2 linked regions of the Rhodopseudomonas palustris genome follow. Each later gene encodes a partner of the first gene's protein in a complex. Links are inferred from orthologs where the notes say so. Each region holds a gene or a part of one and is shown in the gene's direction. Other genes may lie near its edges.

The links. The genes of interacting proteins can lie anywhere in the genome.
Region 2: the proteins of accC (region 1) and accD are in contact, whole or in part, in a solved structure (PDB 8UXZ), measured with the Escherichia coli proteins. The link is inferred for Rhodopseudomonas palustris from one-to-one orthologs.

The regions. Positions count from the first base shown.
Region 1 is NZ_CP041387.1:1,713,508-1,721,605, reverse strand. What follows is about bases 2,380-5,313. They hold accC (acetyl-CoA carboxylase biotin carboxylase subunit), read left to right. Parts: upstream 2,380-3,137; coding sequence 3,138-4,490; downstream 4,491-5,313. Other genes in these bases: FLL57_RS07790 (sensor histidine kinase), read left to right, coding at 4,675-5,313; accB (acetyl-CoA carboxylase biotin carboxyl carrier protein), read left to right, coding at 2,528-3,028; aroQ (type II 3-dehydroquinate dehydratase), read left to right, coding at 2,380-2,485. Also shown: FLL57_RS07820 (TetR/AcrR family transcriptional regulator C-terminal domain-containing protein), read right to left, coding at 1-5; FLL57_RS07815 (cation diffusion facilitator family transporter), read right to left, coding at 2-955; FLL57_RS07810 (hypothetical protein), read right to left, coding at 1,297-1,509; more of aroQ, read left to right, coding at 2,030-2,379; more of FLL57_RS07790, read left to right, coding at 5,314-6,207; FLL57_RS07785 (response regulator), read left to right, coding at 6,204-6,647; FLL57_RS07780 (response regulator), read left to right, coding at 6,644-7,732; FLL57_RS07775 (spermidine synthase), read left to right, coding at 7,776-8,098. UniProt on the Escherichia coli protein: This protein is a component of the acetyl coenzyme A carboxylase complex; first, biotin carboxylase catalyzes the carboxylation of the carrier protein and then the transcarboxylase transfers the carboxyl group to form malonyl-CoA.
Region 2 is NZ_CP041387.1:4,863,621-4,869,378, reverse strand. The notes cover bases 2,938-5,758. They hold accD (acetyl-CoA carboxylase, carboxyltransferase subunit beta), read left to right. Parts: upstream 2,938-3,765; coding sequence 3,766-4,752; downstream 4,753-5,758. Other genes in these bases: FLL57_RS22405 (bifunctional folylpolyglutamate synthase/dihydrofolate synthase), read left to right, coding at 4,749-5,758; trpA (tryptophan synthase subunit alpha), read left to right, coding at 2,938-3,657. Also shown: FLL57_RS22430 (lipopolysaccharide assembly protein LapA domain-containing protein), read left to right, coding at 507-893; FLL57_RS22425 (phosphoribosylanthranilate isomerase), read left to right, coding at 952-1,593; trpB (tryptophan synthase subunit beta), read left to right, coding at 1,607-2,821; more of trpA, read left to right, coding at 2,821-2,937.

The DNA.
Region 1 (8,098 bases):
GTCATTCTGCCCATTCAGGATCACCCGTGAAGACGACGGTCAGCCAGCGGTTCGGTCCGTCGTCGCCGACCAGATCTCCGATCTCGTCGCGCAATGCGTCCCACTCGCCGATGGTTCGCGCCGGTGCCTCGGCGGGAACGATGAAGTAGAGCTCGATCTCCTTCGAGCGGCCGACACGCGCCACATAGGCGCGATAGGAGATGAAGCCGTGCTTCTCGACGAAAGCCGTCGCGACAGTGTCCAAGTGCTTCTTGAGATCGATCGGCGTGACCAGAAAGATGTCTGCGAGCGCATGGCGGACAGTCGAGATCGGAAGCGGAATGATGAGCACACACACCACCGCCAGAACCGCCGGATCGATGTAGGGCGAAATCCACTGCCATGACGTCCCCTGCACCGCCAGACCGATCATGAAGGCGATCAGCAGCGCGGCGCTGATGCCGGCCGACATGATCCAGCCGCGCACGTCGAGGCGAACGAACTCCGATCCGATCTTGCGATTGGCGCGCCATTCGACGGCTGCGATTCCCGCGCATGCGATCACCGTCACGGCTGCGTAAACCAGCGCCGAACCGAATTCCAGATCACGCCCGCCGCTCAGCAGGCTGCCGATGGCCGTGACCAGCGCGTAGAGCGCCGCACTGATCAGCAAGGTTCCGTTCAGCCCGAGCACCATCGGCTCGAGGTGCCAGAGGCCGAACGAAAAACGCTCCCTGAGCTTGCGCGACAGATGATCCGCCACCGCGTAGGAGGTGATCAGGTTGACGACGATCAGCGACAGCAAGCTCATGCCGGCATCGATCAGGGAATACACCCCGTCGAACACGATCGAGAACGATCCCGAGAACAGGCCGAAGCCGATCCCGAGAAACGAAATCGCGAAGGTCACGGCGATCGACGTTCTCAACACGCCGCGTTCGTCTGACAAATCAAAAATAGAGAGCAGTCCGCTCATAATTCGCTCGCAGTCCGAGCCGCGCGTCGCGATTGAGCCCTCGGACACGCGCGTCCGCGTATGGTGCAGACGGGTGAAGACCGGCGTTCCGGCCAAGAGCCTGATTGAGGATCGCGAAACGTGTCGCGACAACACCGTCAGCAGCTTTCGCAACGCTGTCAGCCGCTGACGGTCGCCAATTTCTACACTGTAGAGATTACACCCGCAACCGTACGATCCCGCGTTGTCCGGACGCAGAGATGACGGTCTTCCGGCACCTGCCCGGAGGCGAGCAAAGTTGTGCCCGAAAGTCCGGCAACCGCCCGCGTCTCATCATGTTCGGATGCGAATTTCAGCAAGGTCTAGGACGGAAACTCGGTTTCGGCGACGTCGACACGGTCAGCGTGGAGCGACCATTCCGGCAGCCGTTCCTGTTCGCAGAACCGCTGCTTGGCAAGTTCAATCGCACCGTCGCTGTTCTCGGCGTCGACCTCGAGCAGGCCCTGGCAGATTTCCTCGTGACGTCCGTTCTCGCCGAGGATGCCCTTCATAAATCGCACGATGTAGCGAGCCATGACGCCTCCGGTTGGAGACTCGCGGCGCGAAGGCACCTGAACCGCTCACGTGGCTGGTTCAGGCTGACGGGCCGCGAGCGGATGGATCCGGGAGACAGCGCCCCACTTGCACGGTCGCAAATACAGGGTCGCACCGATCCTCACCTTGTTAAGTCTAGTCCGTTTGTGACGGCACGACAAAACAAAACTCCGAGAACACCGATGCACGGAACTTTCGACCACGCGGGACTGCAGAATCGGACAAGCAAGTGCCCCGATACAGCTTCCGGCCAAACGCGCAACGACGCACCGCAGATCGAACAGAGCCCGCCGATTGCAAACGATTCCTGCTGGTTGGGCATCCCCCCTCGCCCAAAGCATCAGGCATTTCATCCGCGCCGAGAGGTGTTCAGGCTTCCCCTCAGCCCCGAGGTTACCTATAACGCCCGCAATCAGGTGAGTTTCGCCGGATTCCGACAGTCGCTGCGGAGGCTTGCCCCGCTCGGCTGGATCAGATTCGCAAATATTGCCGGAATTTTCGATGGCTCAGACGATTTACGTGCTGAACGGCCCGAACTTGAATCTGCTCGGGACCCGTGAGCCGGAAATCTACGGTCGCGCCACGCTGGCCGATGTCGAGAGACTGTGCACCGAGACGGCGGCCGGCTTCGGCCTGCTCGCGGTGTGCCGGCAATCCAATCGCGAAGGCGAGTTGATCGACTGGATTCATCAGGCGCGCAACGACAAGGCGGCAGGCATCGTGATCAACGCCGGGGGTTACACCCACACCTCGATCGCACTGCACGACGCTCTGATCGGCGTGCAGATCCCGACGGTGGAAGTCCATGTTTCCAACGTATTTGCGCGTGAGGACTTCCGTCACCACTCCTTCATTGCGAAGGCCGCGTTCGCCAGCCTGTGCGGCTTCGGCATCGACGGTTACCGGCTGGCCATCGCCGGCCTCGCCGCCAAACTCGGCACCAGCGCCACGGCCTGACCCCGCCCGCCCGTTCACTCAAGACATCTGGATCGACATATCATGGCCCGCCAGCCTGCAGAGAAACCCGCCGCCGAGCCGACTACCGCACCGGCGACCGACGACAGCAGCCTGATCCGCGAACTCGCGGTGCTGCTGGACGAGACCAATCTGACCGAAATCGAGATCGAACGGGCGGGTCTGCGTGTGCGCGTCGCTCGCAACGTCAGCATCGCTGCGGCGGTCCCGGCTGCTTATGCGTCGGCACCGACCACCATGGCGGTGGCGGCGGCCTCGATCGAAACGGCGACGATCGATCTTGCCAAGCATCCAGGCGTGGTGACCTCGCCGATGGTCGGCACGGTGTATTTCGCTCCGGAGCCTGGCGCCAAACCGTTCATCGACATCGGCAGCCGGGTCTCGGTCGGCGAGACCCTGTTCATCGTCGAGGCGATGAAGACCATGAACCAGATCCCCTCGCCGAAGGCCGGCGTCGTAACCCAGATCCTCGTCGAAGACGGCCAGCCGGTCGAATTCGGCGAACCGCTGGTCGTAATTGAATAGCGAGTAGCGGTTGGCGAGTGGCGAATGAGCGCGGAGGCCGCGCCTCACCTGTTCGCCATTCGCCACTCGCCCATTCGCCTCCTGTTGGCCTCTCAACCTGGCGGCCCCAATGTTTGACAAGATCCTGATAGCTAATCGCGGCGAGATCGCCCTGCGCGTGCTGCGCGCCTGCAAGGAGCTGGGCATCGCCACGGTCGCGATCCACTCCACCGCCGACGCCGACGCCATGCACGTCCGCCTCGCCGACGAAAGCGTATGCATCGGCCCACCGCCGTCCAAGGACAGCTATCTCAACGTCCCGGCACTGCTCGCCGCTTGCGAGATCACCGGTGCCGATGCGGTGCATCCCGGCTACGGCTTCCTGTCCGAAAACGCCCGCTTCGCCGAAATCCTCGCCGATCACAATCTGCACTTCATCGGCCCCAAGGCCGAACACATCCGGCTGATGGGCGACAAGATCGAGGCCAAGAAGACCGCCAAACGTCTCGGTATCCCAGTCGTGCCCGGCTCCGACGGCGCGGTCGGCCCGGATGATGACGCGATGGCGATCGCCCAGGCGATCGGCTTCCCGGTGCTGGTCAAGGCGGCGGCGGGCGGCGGCGGCCGCGGCATGAAGGTCGCCCACACCGCCGACGATCTGGCGCTGGCGATCTCAACTGCCGGTAACGAAGCCAAAGCAGCGTTCGGCGACGCCTCGGTCTATCTGGAAAAGTACCTGCAGAAGCCACGTCACATCGAGATCCAGATCCTTGGCGACGGGCGCGGCGGCGCAATCCATCTCGGAGAGCGCGACTGCTCTCTGCAGCGCCGGCATCAGAAGGTGTGGGAGGAAAGCCCCTCACCGGTAATCAGCGCCGAGGCGCGCGCCCGGATCGGCGGGATCTGCGCCAAGGCGATGCAGGACATGCAGTACCTCGGCGTCGGCACGATCGAGTTTCTTTACGAGGATGGCGAGTTCTACTTCATCGAAATGAACACCCGCATTCAGGTCGAGCATCCGGTGACCGAAATGATCACCGGTATCGATCTTGTGCTGGAGCAGATCCGCATCGCCGCCGGCGGCGATCTGCCTGTGACCCAGGATGAGATCACCCTCAACGGCCATGCCATCGAGTGCCGGGTCAACGCCGAGAACCCGGTGACCTTCCGCCCGTCTCCGGGCAAGATCGCGCGCTACCATCCGCCGGGGGGCCTCGGCATCCGGATCGATTCAGCGGTATTCCAAGGCTATACGATCCCCCCCTACTACGACTCTCTGGTCGGTAAGCTGATCGTCCACGGCAAGACGCGGGGCGAATGCCTGATGCGGCTCCGCCGGGCGTTGGACGAGATGGTGGTGGACGGGGTTGAAACCACACTGCCTCTGTTCCGCGCGCTGGTGCGAGAGCCCTCGATCATCGACGGCGATTACCATATCCATTGGCTCGAGCAGTATCTGGCCTCGGGAGTCCCGCAGGGTTGACGCGGCAGCCTCGTCCATCGGCATAGCTTCGCGCGATCCGCCGGCTCGCTTCTGAGCATGGAGGATAAAACTCAGTTCCTCGGGAACCGAACGCCTTCGCCCGCGTTATAAAGCGTTTAGAGCTCTGCTTTGTGACACGCCTGGGGGATGGCTTGGTTGGTTTCTTAGGTGCTGGAGACGCGCGGTGACGCCTGAATCCGCGCGGAAGCGCTCTTTTGCCCAGATCGCCCTTTTGTCGCTGTCGTTCGCCGTGCTGGTCGCTATCAGCATCGCGTCGGTGTACTGGCTGCAGAAGGCGCGCGAGGACAACGCCTGGGTCGCCCACACCCTCGAAGTCCAGAACCAGATCGCGCTGGCGCAACTGCAGCTCCGCCGCGCAGAAAGCGCCGAACGCGGCTATGTGCTGACCCGCCAGGACGACCTGATTGCTCAATTCGAGGAAGCCGCGTCCGATGTCGTGCCGCGACTGAAGCGGCTTCGCGACTTCGTCGCCGACAATACCGCGCAGGTCCCGTTCATCGACGAGGCGATCGCCTCCGCCACCGCCCGAATCGAACGGTTTCGTCAGGTCATCGCCCTTGCGCAGCAGGACCGGATCAATGACGCCTTGCAGTTGCTGCGCGACATTGATGGCCGCCGTGCCATGGACATCCTGACTTCCGCGCTGACCGCGATGCGCCAGGAGGAAAACCGGCTGTTCTCGGAGCGCACCACTGCCGCCGACCGCAGCCAGGCACTCGCCACCATCATCACCACGACCGGCTCCGGGTTGGTGCTGGTGCTCGCCGGGATGTCGATCTTCCTGGTCCGCCGCTCCGCGCGAGCGCGCGACGAGGCCGAAACGCAGCTTCGTGAGAACAATCTCAACCTCGAATCCACCGTCCAGGAGCGGACCACCGACCTGCGCGAGGCCAATGAGGAGATCCAGCGCTTCGCCTACATCGTCAGCCACGATCTGCGCTCGCCGCTGGTCAACATCATGGGCTTCACCAGCGAGCTGGAAGAGCTGCGCAGCGACATCTTCCGCCGCATCGCCACGCTGAGCCGGGAAGTCGCCGGCAAGCAGAGCGCCGCCAATGCCGACAGCGACGGCGAGCCGGAACTGGAGCCGGCCGACCGTCAGCTCTCCGAGGATTTCACCGAAGCGCTCGGCTTCATCAAATCCTCGATCGGCAAGATGGACCGCCTGATCAGCGCCATCCTGAATCTCACCCGCGAAGGGCGCCGCCAGTTCCAGCCGGTGCGGATCGACACCCGAGAGTTGATCGAAAACATCGCCTCCACCGTGGCGCATCAGGCCGCCGAGGCCGACGCTCAGATCCGGATCGAACCATTGCCGGAGATCGTCAGCGACCGTCTGGCGCTTGAACAGATTTTCTCCAATCTCATCGATAACGCCCTGAAATATCTGAAAGATGGCGTGCCGGGCGACATCGTGATCCGAGGCCGGCAGAAGCTGGGCTTCGTGATCTTCGAGATCGCGGACAATGGCCGGGGGATTGATCCGAAGGACCACCAGAGAATCTTTGATCTTTTTCGCCGCGCCGGTACACAGGATCGGCCCGGCCAAGGGATCGGGCTCGCCCATGTGCGAGCCCTGGTGCGGCGGCTGGGCGGCACCATGTCGGTTTCTTCCGCACTCGGCGAAGGCTCGACCTTCACCATCACCCTGCCGGCCCGATGGACGGCAAACAAGAGTCAGGAACAGCGCGCATGAGTAACCCTGTCACCATCATCATGATCGAGGACGACGAGGGGCATGCCCGTCTGATCGAGCGGAATATCCGCCGCTCCGGCGTCAACAACGAGATCATCCCGTTCACCTCGGGGACGGCCGCGCTGAATTATCTGTTCGGCAGCGACGGCACCGGCATCGAACACAAGCATCGCGCCCTGCTGGTGCTGCTCGACCTCAACCTGCCCGATGCCAGCGGCATCGACATCCTGCGGCGGATCAAGGAAAATGATCATCTCAAGACGACCCCGGTGGTGGTCTTGACGACAACCGACGACGCGCACGAGATCAAGCGCTGCTACGAACTCGGCTGCAACGTCTACATCACCAAGCCGGTGAACTACGAGAGCTTCGCCAACGCGATCCGCCAACTCGGCCTGTTCTTCTCGGTCATCCAGGTCCCGCAACCCGACGCTCCATGACAGACGCCAAGCCGACCCTGCTCTATATCGACGACGACGAGGCGCTCGGTCGCCTCGTCTCGCGTGGCCTGCAGCGGCAGGGCTTCTGCGTCGAACACGTGCTGAGCGGCGAAGCCGGGCTGGAACGGCTGCGCCAGGGCGGCATCGACGTGATCGCGCTCGACCAGTACATGCCCGGCCTCGACGGGCTGGAGACGTTGGAGCAGATTCAGTCGATTCCCGACCCGCCGCCGGTGGTGTTCGTCACCGCCTCGCAGGATTCCAAGATCGCGGTGACCGCGCTGAAGGCCGGCGCCGACGACTATCTGGTGAAGGACACACAGGGCGAGTTCGTGCCGCTGCTCCAGGTCGCCGCCGATCAGGCGCTGAAGCAGGCGATGGTGCGCAAGGCCCGCGACGATGCCGAGGCTGAAGTGCGCGCGTCGCGCGACCGCTACGCCGCCCTCGCCGCCGAACGCGAAGTGCTGCTGCGCGAAGTCAACCACCGCGTCGGCAATTCGCTGCAGATCATCGCCTCGCTGCTGCATCTGCAGGCATCTTCCAGCAAGCAGGACGAGGTCAAGGCGGCGCTGACCAACGCGATGGGCCGTGTCGCCGCGGTGGCGCAGGTGCACCGCCGGCTCTACACCTCGCACGATCTCAAGAGCGTGATGCTCAACCAGTACCTCGAGGCCCTGCTGGAAGATCTGCGGCGCTCGGCCGAGGGTAACCGGATGTCACGGCTGACACTGTCGGCGGAGCCGGTCGAAACCGATCCGGACCGTGCGGTGGCGATCGGCATCATCGTCAACGAACTGGTGATGAACGCGGTCAAATACGCCTACCCGGAGGGCAAGGGGCCGATCCATGTCGAGCTGAAGGCCGACCGCGATGACCTCGAACTGGTGATCTCCGACGACGGCGTCGGTCTCAACGTCAAGGCCAACCCGCAGTCGACCGGCATGGGCCAGCGCATCGTCAGCGCAATGGCCGCCAAACTGGAAGCCGATGTCGAGCGCGACCCCAATCATGCCGGCACGCGAATGGTGCTGCGCTTCCGCCGCGCCAATGCCCCCGCCGCCCAGGTCGCGCAGGCCGCTCATTGAGATCGCCGCGCACCTCCACCCTCAGCGACTGAGAGCGATTGCTGTGCTTCCCTGGACACTGTTGGCCACCGCGCAGATCCCCGGTGGCGGCGAATTGCGGCTGATGCGGCGCGGCGAGGAATTCTCCATCCGTCTGGATGCCAACGAGCTGATGAACAGCCGGCTCGGCGGCTCCGAGGAAGCGCTCGCCACCCTCGCCTGCCAGAAACTCGCCGGGCGTCCCCGGCCGCGCGTCCTGATCGGCGGTCTCGGCATGGGCTTCACGCTGCGCGCCGCGCTGAAGGTGTTCGGCGATGACGCCGTCATCGAGGTCGCCGAGCTGGTGCCCGAGGTGATCGACTGGGGGCGCGGCGCGATGGCCGAACT
Region 2 (5,758 bases), 3.1 Mb from region 1 along the record:
GGGGCGTGCAGCCCTTGCGGTATTTTGACCCTGAAAGCCGGTTCGCTGACGCCGCCAGGGCGCGCTTCCCGGTGCCGTCTGTCCGATTTAGCGTCTTGACAGTTCACGGCATTTTCACGGAAATGGCGGTCCGCACGCACGGACCAAATCCTCGATGATCAAATCCGAACTCGTTCAGCGTATCGCCGAGCACAACCCGCACCTGTATCAGCGGGACGTCGAGAACATCGTCAACGCGATCCTCGATGAAATCGTCGATGCGTTGGCGCGGGGTGATCGGGTGGAACTGCGCGGCTTCGGCGCATTCTCGGTGAAGCATCGTCCGGCACGGGCCGGGCGCAATCCGCGCACCGGGGCGCATGTACCGGTCGAGCAGAAAACCGTGCCGTTTTTCAAGACCGGCAAGGAAATGCGTGAGCGCCTGAACCGCGACAGCGGCGACGGCGCCCCAACCAGCGACACAGCGTAGCGCGACGCCCCATTGCCGAGCCAGGCGAGCGAATGACATGCAGAAATTCCTGACGGCCCTGGTGCTGATCCCGCTCGGTTTGATCCTCGTGGTGTTCGCGGTCGCCAACCGCCACATGGTCGACGTTTCGTTCGACCCGCTCGACCCCACCAATCCGCTCGGCCACATCCGGCTGCCGCTGTTCGTGGTGATCATCGCGGTGGCGATCATCGGCGTCATCGTCGGCGGCATCGCCACCTGGTTCGGACAACGGCGATGGCGTCGCGCCGCCCGCCGGCATCAGGCCGAAGCGATCGAAGCCCAGAACCAGCTTGCCAGCCTGCGCGCCGGCCTCGCCACACCGGCGCAGAGCGAGCCGCGCCGGCTGCTGCTCGAGAGCGGTTCCACCGGCTCCGGGCGCGACAAGTCCCGCGCGACGTTGTAAGACTGCGCATTCTCTGCGGCGCCTTGGCGCGCCGGCAACCCAGACTCAGCGCACACCCATGGCCACAATCGTGAAAATCTGCGGTCTGACGACCGCCGACACCCTTGAAGCAGCGGTCGAAGCCGGCGCCGACATGGTCGGCTTCGTGTTCTTTCCCGCTTCACCGCGCCACCTCGACATCGACTTCGCCGATGCGCTCGGCCGTCAAGTCCGCAGCCGCGCCGCCAAGGTCGCGCTCACCGTCGATGCCGACGACGACCTGCTCGACGCCATCGTCGAGCAGCTTCGGCCGAACTGGCTGCAATTCCACGGCAGCGAGAGCCCGGAGCGGGTGCGTTCGATCAAGCGGATCTACGGCCTGCCGGTGATGAAGGCGATCGCGGTGGCCGGCCCGGACGATCTGGCGGTGCTGCCGGACTACGCCGCAGTCGCCGACCGCATCCTGTTCGACGCACGGCCGCCGAAGGACGCCACCCGGCCCGGCGGTCTCGGCACCGCGTTCGACTGGAAGCTCCTCGACGGCGTCGATCTCAAACTGCCGTTCCTGGTCTCCGGCGGTATCAATGCCGGCAATGTCGCCGAAGCGCTGCGGGTGACGCGCGCCCACGGAATCGACGTCTCGTCGGGGGTGGAAACCTCACCCGGCGAAAAGGACCCGGATCTGATCCGCGACTTCATCCGCGCCGCCCGCGCGGCCTAACCCAAGAGCTGACATGAACCAAGCTTTGCCGAATTCCTTCCGGTCCGGCCCCGACGAGCGCGGGCATTTCGGCATCTATGGCGGCCGCTTCGTCGCCGAGACGCTGATGCCGCTGATCCTCGATCTGGAAAAGGCCTATGCGGAAGCCAAGGTCGACCCGGCATTCCGCGCCGAGATGGACAGCCATCTCAAGCACTATGTCGGACGTCCCTCGGCGCTTTATTTCGCCGAGCGGCTGACCGAGCATTTCGGCGGCGCCAAGATCTACTTCAAGCGTGAAGACCTCAACCACACCGGCGCCCACAAGGTGAACAACGTGCTCGGCCAGATCATGCTGGCCAAGCGCATGGGCAAGCCGCGGGTGATCGCAGAGACCGGCGCCGGCATGCACGGCGTCGCCACCGCGACGATGTGCGCCAAGTTCGGTCTCGAATGCGTGGTGTTCATGGGGGCGGTCGACGTCGAACGCCAGCAGCCCAACGTGCTGCGGATGAAGGCGCTCGGTGCCGAAGTCCGCCCCGTCACCTCCGGCGCCAATACGCTGAAGGACGCGATGAACGAGGCGCTGCGTGACTGGGTCACCAACGTCCACGACACCTTCTACTGCATCGGTACCGTGGCCGGTCCGCATCCCTATCCGATGATGGTGCGCGACTTCCAGGCGGTGATCGGCCAGGAAGTCCGCGAGCAGATCATGCAGGCCGAAGGCCGCCTGCCGGACTCGCTGATCGCCTGCATCGGCGGCGGCTCCAACGCGATGGGCCTGTTCCATCCGTTCCTGGACGATCCGGGCGTCGCGATCTACGGCGTCGAAGCCGCAGGCCACGGCCTCGACAAGCTGCATGCGGCCTCGATCGCCGGTGGCAAGCCGGGCGTGCTGCACGGCAACCGCACCTACCTGTTGATGGATGCGGACGGCCAGATCGAGGAAGCGCATTCGATCTCCGCCGGCCTCGACTATCCGGGCGTCGGCCCGGAGCATTCCTGGCTGAACGACGTCGGACGGGTCAAATTCCTGTCCGCCACCGACACCGAAGCGCTCGACGCCTTCAAGCTGTGCTGTCGACTGGAAGGAATCATCCCGGCGCTGGAGCCGAGCCACGCGCTCGCCAAGGTCGCAGACCTCGCGCCGAAGCTGCCGAAGGATCACCTGATGGTCGTCAACATGTCCGGCCGCGGCGACAAGGATCTCGCCTCGGTCGCCGAACATCTCGGGGGCCAATTCTGATGACCACCCGCATCGACACCCGCTTCACCGAGCTGAAGCAGCAGGGCCGCCCGGCACTCGTCACCTTCGTGATGGCGGGCGATCCCGATCTCGACACCTCGCTGCAGATCCTCAAGGCGCTGCCGGCCGCAGGCGCCGACGTGATCGAGATCGGCATGCCGTTCACCGATCCGATGGCTGACGGTCCGGCGATCCAGGCCGCCGGCCTGCGCGCCCTGAAGGCCGGCACCACGCTGAAGAAGACGCTGGCGCTGGTCCGCGACTTCCGCGCCACCGACAACGCCACCCCGCTGGTGCTGATGGGGTACTACAACCCGATCTACATCTACGGCGTCGATGCCTTCCTGGCGGATGCCAAGGCGGCCGGCGTCGACGGCCTGATCATCGTCGACCTGCCGCCGGAAGAGGACGAGGAGCTGTGCCTGCCGGCGATGAAGGCCGGGCTCAACTTCATCCGCCTCGCCACCCCGACCACCGACGAAAAGCGGTTGCCGGCGGTGCTCGCCAACACTTCGGGCTTCGTCTATTACGTCTCGATCACCGGCATCACCGGATCGGCCGCGGCGGACGCCTCGGCGGTCGGCGCAGCGGTGCAGCGGATCAAGCGTCACACCAACCTGCCGGTCTGCGTCGGCTTCGGCATCCGCACGCCGGATGCGGCGCAGGCGATCGCCGCGCAGGCGAACGGCGCAGTGGTGGGCTCGGCGCTGATCGATGCGCTCAAGGCCAGCCTCGACGCCGAAGGCCGCGCCACCAAGGCCACGGTCGGTGCGGTGGCGGATCTGGTCGCCTCGCTGGCGGCCGGCGTTCGCGGTGCGAAACAGGCTGCGGAATAGCAGCGATCGAAGCAGGACGGTGGTCTGGACGGGGCCGTGCCCCGCCGCCATATCCTGACAACGCCATGAACCCAGGCGGCGCCTTGTGGGCGACGCGCGGAGCACGTCATGAACTGGTTGACCAACGTCGTCCGTCCGAAGATCCGCAACATTCTGCGGCGCGAGACTCCGGAGAACCTCTGGATCAAATGTCCGGATACCGGGCAGCTCGTGTTCTACAAGGACGTCGAGCAGAACCAGTTCGTCATTCCCGGCTCCAACTATCACATGCGGATGGGCGCATTGGCGCGCCTGAAGTCGATCTTCGACAACGAGACCTGGTACGACGTCGCGTTGCCCGAAGTGGTGGCCGACCCGCTGAAATTCCGCGACGAGCGCAAATACGCCGACCGCATCAAGGACGCCCGGACCAAGACCGGCGCCCATGACGCGGTGCGCGTCGGCTTCGGCAAGCTCGAGACTTCGCCGGTCGTGGTCGCGGTGCAGGACTTCGACTTCATGGGCGGCTCGCTCGGCATGGCGGCCGGCGAAGCGATCATCCGCGGCATGGAGCTCGCCGTCGAAAAGCACGCACCCTTCATCATGTTCGCGGCCTCCGGCGGCGCCCGGATGCAGGAAGGCATCCTGTCGCTGATGCAGATGCCGCGCACCACCGTGGCGGTGCAGATGCTGCGCGAAGCCAAGCTGCCCTACATCGTGGTGCTGACCAACCCGACCACCGGCGGCGTCACCGCCTCCTACGCGATGCTCGGCGACATCCACATCGCCGAACCGGGTGCGCTGATCGGCTTTGCCGGCGCCCGCGTGATCGAACAGACCATCCGCGAGAAGCTGCCCGACGGCTTCCAGCGCGCCGAATATCTCAAAGACCACGGCATGGTCGACATGGTGGTGCATCGCCACGACCTGCGCTCCACGCTGGCGCGGCTGTGCCGGCTGCTGACCAAGTCGCCGGCGCTGACCGTCACCACCGCGGTCGAGACGCCGGCCGAAGCCGTCACCCAGGCCGAGCCGGAGGCCGAAGCCCCCGAGCAGAAGACCGCGGCTCCGGCGCCCACCGAGCCGCCGGCCCAGCCGGCCCCGCCGCAGGCGTGAGCGAAGGCACCGCGCCGCCGGCCTCGCTCGGCGAGTTGCGCGCGCGCCTGGCGCGGCTGCATCCGGTCGCGATCGACCTCACGCTCGGCCGGATCGAGCGGCTGCTCGCGGCGCTCGGCCATCCTGAGCGCAAGCTCCCGCCGGTCATCCATGTCGCCGGCACCAACGGCAAGGGCTCGACCGTCGCGTTTCTGCGCGCGATCCTGGAAGCCGCAGGACTGAAGGTCCACGCCTACACCTCGCCGCATCTGGTCCGCGTCAACGAGACCGTCCGGATTGCCGGGCGGCTGGTTCGCGACGACGAACTGCTGGCGGCACTGACGGATTGCGAGCGCATCAATGCCGGTGAGCCGATCACGCTGTTCGAGATCGAAACCGCGGCGGCGCTGCGGCTGTTCGCCCAGCATCCCGCCGATGTCACCCTGCTCGAAGTCGGCCTCGGCGGCCGGCTCGACGCCACCAATGTAATCGAGCATCCGCTCGCTTGCGTGCTGACGCCGATCAGCATCGACCACACCGAGTTTCTCGGGCCGACCGTCGCCGACATCGCGGCCGAAAAGGCCGGCATCCTGCGCCGCGGCGCGCCGGTGATCGTCGCCGAGCAGCGCGACGAGGCGATGGAAGTGATCGAACGTGAGGCCAAGCGGCTGCGCGCCCCGCTGTTCGCCTGCGGCCAGCAATGGCACGTCCAGCTCGAACATGGCCGGCTCGCCTATCAGGACGAACGCGGCCTGCTCGATCTCACCGCCCCCAAACTGTTCGGCCGGCATCAGATCGACAATGCCGGCCTCGCGATCGCGACGCTGCGGGCGCAATCGCACTTCACGATTCCGCAGAGCGCCTACCAGGCCGGGCTGCTGGCGGCGGAGTGGCCGGCGCGGATGCAGCGGATCACGTCCGGCAAACTGCTCGATGACGCACCGGCCGGCTGCGAACTTTGGCTCGACGGCGGCCACAATGCCGACGGCGGACGCGTCGCCGCCGCAGCGCTGGGCGACCTCGAAGA